DNA from 2 places in the Pseudomonas sp. PGPPP1 genome. Region 1 is predicted to be linked to the other one. Evidence: riboswitches for the same ligand, from Rfam matches in the RefSeq annotation. Region 1 holds a riboswitch; the other holds the start of a gene.
The links. Region 1 has a riboswitch for manganese ahead of CFE47_RS25000 (TMEM165/GDT1 family protein). Riboswitches for the same ligand answer to the same signal wherever they lie in the genome.

Region 1 (2,867 bases):
GGCTGGCCGAGGCTTTTGGCATGCGCGTAATTCTTGGGGCCATTCCCGGGCGCCCTGCACGTGCCGACCGCGTGCCCTTGGATGAACTGCTGGCCCAAGTGGACGCACTCACCCTCCACTGTCCACTCAACGAGCACACTCGCGACTTTATCGGCGCCCGCGAACTCGCACTGCTCAAGCCAGGCGCGTTTGTGGTCAACACCGCGCGCGGTGGCTTGATCAACGAACAGGCCCTGGCGGATGCCTTGCGCAGCGGTCACTTGGGCGGCGCGGCCACCGATGTGCTGAGCGTGGAGCCACCAGTCAACGGCAACCCGTTGCTGGCCGATGACATTCCCCGGCTGATCGTCACACCGCACAATGCCTGGGGCAGTCGCGAAGCGCGGCAGCGGATCGTCGGCCAACTGACGGAAAACGCCCTGGGCTTTTTCAGCGGCGCCCCGCTGCGCATCGTCAGTTGATAAACTGCGCCCCTTTTCAAGGAGCAGACCATGGATCCGCGCAGTGAAGTACTGCTTCGTCAGGCCGAACTTTTTCAAGGCAACCTGCTGTTGGTGGGCTTGCCCGCCGACGACCTGCTGGGTCGCCTGCCCAACGCCCATGGGTGGTGCTGGCATGCCGGTGACCAGGCGGCGCTCGACGCACGCTTCCCGCAACGCAGCCAATTTGGCGTGAATGTGCCAGAGCGTGAGTTCGACGCAGCGGTGATTTTCCTGCCCAAGTCCAAGGACCTCACTGACTACCTGCTCAACGCCGTGGCCGCACGCCTGCCCGGCGCCGAGCTGTTCTTGGTCGGCGAGAAAAAAAGCGGTATCGAAAGTGCCGCCAAGCAGATGATCCCCTTTGGCAAGCCCCGCAAGCTCGACAACGCCCGGCATTGCCAGCTGTGGCAAATCACCGTTGCCAACGCGCCGCAAGCAGTGGAACTGGAGAGCCTGGCGCAAGTCTTCGAAGTGCCACTGGCCGAAGGTCCGCTCAAAGTAGTGAGCCTGCCGGGCGTGTTCAGCCATGGCCGCCTGGATCGTGGCACCGAGTTGTTGCTGGCGCATTTGGACAAATTGCCGAGCGGCCATCTGTTGGACTTTGGTTGCGGCGCCGGCGTGCTGGGGGCTGCGGTGAAACGTCGCTACCCGCACAACAGCGTGACGATGCTGGACGTGGACGCCTTCGCCGCTGCCAGCAGCCGCTTGACCCTCGCTGCCAATGGGCTGGAAGCCGAGGTGCTCACCGGTGATGGCATCGATGCTGCACCGATGGGTCTGAATGCGATCTTGAGCAACCCGCCGTTCCATGTCGGTGTGCACACCGATTATTTCGCCACCGAGAACCTGCTGCGAAAAGCAGCGAAACACTTGGCAAAAGGTGGCGAACTTCGCCTGGTAGCTAACAGTTTCCTGAAATACCAACCGCTGATTGAAGAGCATTTGGGCGTGTGTGCGATCAAGGCCGAGGGCAATGGTTTTCGCATCTACCGTGCCAAACGCGGCTGATGGCTATTTGAAAAAGAAGGCTTGCCGAATGGATTTTGCCTAGGCAGAATCCGCTCCGTCCTAGGGGAGTAGTCTCCCACGAGCGCCACGCTCGTCCGGCATACGTCAACATACTTGGTCAACAGACCATGGCGTATGCGACCCAGGAGTCCGCACAGACGGACCGGGGTTTGACAAGACCTATGACACGCACACCTTACCCGGGGCGGGAAGGCTGTACGTGTCATAGCCGTGTCGACCCGCCCCTGGAAACTTACCTGATGCTGGATTCATTACTCGTTCCTACCGCAATCGTTGCCTTGGCCGAAATCGGCGACAAGACGCAACTGCTCGCGCTCATTCTCGCTGCTCGCTTCCGCAAGCCTTGGCCAATCATCGCCGGCATCGTCGCCGCGACCCTGGCCAACCATGCGGCTGCCGGCGCAGTGGGGGCCTGGTTTGGCAGTTTTTTCTCGGATGCGGTGTTGCACTGGATCCTCGCAGCGAGCTTCTGCGCCACTGCGCTGTGGACACTGGTGCCAGACAAACTCGACGATGACGAAGCCAGTACCACGCGCAAGTTCGGGCCGTTCCTGACCACGCTGATTGCATTCTTCCTGGCGGAAATCGGTGACAAGACTCAGATCGCCACGGTGATGCTGGCCGCGCAATATCCGGAGCTGTGGCTGGTGATTATCGGCACCACTCTGGGCATGTTGATTGCCAACGTACCGGTGGTTCTGGCGGGGAATTTCGCGGCGGAGAAACTGCCGCTGACGTTGATTCGTCGACTGGCGGCTACGGCGTTTTTTGTCCTGGCGATCGTGGCGGTGTACAAGGCCATGCAGAGCAGCGGGTGGATCTAAGGATCTAAGCCTGCAAACCCAATCCAATGTGGGAGGGGGCTTGCCCCCGATAGCAGTAGATCAGTCAATGCATCTGCTAACTGACCCAACACCATCGGGGGCAAGCCCCCTCCCACATTTGGATCTTCATCAAGCCTTAGGACTTCTTGGCCTGTTGATACAACGGCATCACCTTAGGAATCGCCGCCTGCAAGGACGCGATTCGGCTGTCCGACGCCGGGTGAGTACTCATGAACTCCGGTGGCGAGCCTTCCGATGCCTTGGCCATCTTGTTCCACAGCGTGATGGCGGCGTTCGGGTTGTAGCCGGCGCGAGCCGACAGTTCCAGGCCGATCAGGTCCGCTTCGTTTTCATTGCTCCGGCTGTTGGGCAAGGTCATGCCGTAGTTGGCGACCGTGTCCGCCAATGCCAGGCTATCTTGACCCAAGCCGAACAACGCACCAGCCCCCTGCTTGGCGATCTCGATACCGTACGCCTTGGACATTGCCTCACGACCGTGCTCGCGCAAGGCGTGGGCGATTTCATGGCCCAT
Region 2 (2,867 bases), on a different contig from region 1:
AGCGCGCCTTTGATGCGGCGGTGATCTTCCTGCCCAAATCCAAGGACCTCGCCGATTACCTGCTCAACGCCGTGGCCGCGCGCTTGCCCGGCGCCGAGCAGTTTCTGGTGGGCGAGAAAAAAGGCGGCATCGAAAGCGCCGCCAAGCAGATGATCCCTTTCGGCAAGCCGCGCAAGCTCGACAGCGCGCGGCATTGCCAGCTGTGGCAAGTCACCGTGGGCAATGCCCCGCAAGCGGTCGATCTGCAAAGCCTGGCGCAGGTCTTCGACGTGCCGCTGGCCGAAGGGCCGTTGAAGGTGGTGAGCTTGCCCGGGGTATTCAGCCATGGTCGCCTGGATCGCGGCACCGAACTGTTGCTGGAGCATCTGGATAAACTGCCCAGCGGCCATTTGCTGGACTTCGGCTGCGGCGCCGGCGTGCTTGGAGCTGCGGTAAAACGTCGCTACCCGCACAACACGGTCACGCTGCTGGATGTGGACGCCTTCGCCGCCGCCAGCAGCCGCCTGACCCTGGCGGCCAATGGTCTGGAAGCCGAAGTGCTGACCGGTGATGGCATTGATGCAGCACCGATGGGTTTAAACGCGATTTTGAGCAATCCGCCGTTCCACGTGGGCGTGCACACCGATTATTTCGCCACCGAAAACCTGCTGCGAAAAGCTGCGAAACATCTGGCAAAAGGCGGCGAACTCCGCTTGGTCGCAAACAGTTTCCTGAAGTACCAACCGCTGATCGAAGAGCATTTGGGGGTGTGTGCAATCAAGGCCGAAGGCAATGGTTTCCGCATTTACCGTGCCAAGCGCGGCTGACGAGCGTTTGAAAAAGAAGGCTTGCCGAATAGATTTTGCCTAGGCAGAATCCGCTCCGTCCTAGGGGAGTAGTCTCCCACGAGCGCCATGCTCGTCCGGCATACGTCAACATACTTGGTCAACAGGCCATGGCGTATGCGACCCAGGAGTCCGCACAGACGGACCGGGGTTTGACAAGACCTATGACACGCACACCTTACCCGGGGCGGGAAGGCTGTACGTGTCATAGCCGTGTCGACCCGCCCCTGGAAACTACCTGATGCTGGATTCACTACTCGTACCTACCGCAATCGTTGCCTTGGCCGAAATCGGCGACAAGACGCAACTGCTCGCGCTCATCCTCGCTGCACGCTTTCGCAAACCTTGGCCGATCATCGCCGGCATCGTTGCCGCGACCCTGGCCAACCATGCTGCCGCCGGTGCCGTGGGGGCGTGGTTTGGGAGCTTCTTCTCGGATGCGGTGTTGCACTGGATCCTGGCGGCGAGCTTCTGTGCCACGGCCTTGTGGACCCTGGTGCCGGACAAACTCGACGATGACGAAGCCAGTACGACGCGCAAATTCGGGCCGTTCCTGACCACGTTGATCGCGTTCTTCCTCGCAGAAATCGGTGACAAGACCCAAATCGCCACGGTGATGCTGGCGGCGCAGTACCCGGAACTGTGGCTGGTGATTATCGGCACCACCCTGGGCATGCTGATTGCCAACGTGCCGGTGGTCTTGGCGGGGAATTTTGCCGCAGAGAAACTGCCTTTGACCCTGATTCGTCGATTGGCGGCTACGGCATTCTTCGTGCTGGCTATCGTGGCCGTATACAAAGCAATGCAGAGCAGCGGTTGGATCTAAATCTGTAAACCCAACCCAATGTGGGAGCGGGCTTGCTCGCGAATACGGAGTGTCAGTCACTGATTATTTGACTGACCCACCGCCTTCGCGAGCAAGCCCGCTCCCACATTTAGACCCTCACCAGACTTATAGGCTCAGGACTTCTTGGCCTGCTGGTAAAGCGGCATCACCTTCGGAATCGCCGCCTGCAACGAGGCAATACGGCTATCAGACGCTGGGTGAGTGCTCATGAACTCCGGCGGTGCACCTTCCGAAGCCTTGGCCATCTTGTTCCACAACGTGATGGCCGCGTTCGGGTTGTAGCCGGCGCGGGCGGAGAGCTCCAGGCCGATCAGGTCTGCTTCGTTTTCATTGCTGCGGCTGTTGGGCAAGGTCATGCCGTAGTTGGCCACCGTATCCGCCAGTGCCAGGCTGTCCTGGCCCAGACCGAACAACGCACCCGCACCCTGCTTGGCCATCTCGATTCCGTAAGCCTTGGACATGGCTTCACGGCCATGCTCACGCAAGGCGTGGGCGATTTCATGGCCCATCACTGCCGCCAGTTCGTCATCGGTGAGTTTGAGGTTGTCGATCAATGCGCTGTACACAAAGATCTTGCCGCCCGGTCCGCAGTTGGCGTTCATCTCGTCGCTCTTGATCAGGTTCACTTCCCACTTCCACTGCGCAGCATCTGCACGAAAGGTCGGTGCTTGGGCGATCAAGCGGTTGGCGATGGCCTGCACACGCTTGGCGTTGGCGCTGGTTTTGTCTACCAGGCCTTTGCCACTGGCTTCGCCCAGGGTCTGCTGATAGGACTGCGCATACATCTGGTCGACTTCCTGGCTCGACAGCATGCTGAACATGTACTGCTTGCGCTCCACCCCAACAGCACCGCCGCTGGTGGTGTTGACCGATTGGCAACCGGCCAGCAACAGCGCCGCAGCCAGTACATTTATCGCCAGTGATTTCTTCATACCTACGCTCCCTGAAAACATGGCGCGTATCGTAGGCGGTCATGTGTATCGGCGCCAGATACAACAGACGTGTAACCGCTTACTTTCAGATACATCCCACGGGTTGCTCACCCCGGCGTCAGGCACTCTGGCCCGTTGAGCTTGGGGTCATTGACCATATTGGCCAGCACGCGCTCACGCAACGCGGCCGGCTCACTGGCCAACAACGCTTGAAGGACGTGCAACGGCGTCTCGGGATTGAGCCAGGCCTCTTGCCCCGCCGCA

Region 2: it holds a riboswitch for manganese, as region 1 does, so the genes downstream of both, CFE47_RS29400 (TMEM165/GDT1 family protein) here and CFE47_RS25000 (TMEM165/GDT1 family protein) in region 1, are expected to answer to the same signal.

What each region holds. Positions count from the first base shown of each region.
Region 1 is NZ_NKIG01000028.1:61,530-64,396, reverse strand. It holds gene CFE47_RS25010 (2-hydroxyacid dehydrogenase) at 1-461, shown strand, start outside; gene CFE47_RS25005 (methyltransferase) at 492-1,490, shown strand; yybP-ykoY riboswitch at 1,541-1,662, shown strand; gene CFE47_RS25000 (TMEM165/GDT1 family protein) at 1,751-2,335, shown strand; gene CFE47_RS24995 (M48 family metallopeptidase) at 2,472-2,867, opposite strand, start outside.
Region 2 is NZ_NKIG01000045.1:17,084-19,950, forward strand. It holds gene CFE47_RS29395 (methyltransferase) at 1-806, shown strand, start outside; yybP-ykoY riboswitch at 857-978, shown strand; gene CFE47_RS29400 (TMEM165/GDT1 family protein) at 1,066-1,650, shown strand; gene CFE47_RS29405 (M48 family metallopeptidase) at 1,785-2,603, opposite strand; gene CFE47_RS29410 (SOS response-associated peptidase) at 2,711-2,867, opposite strand, start outside.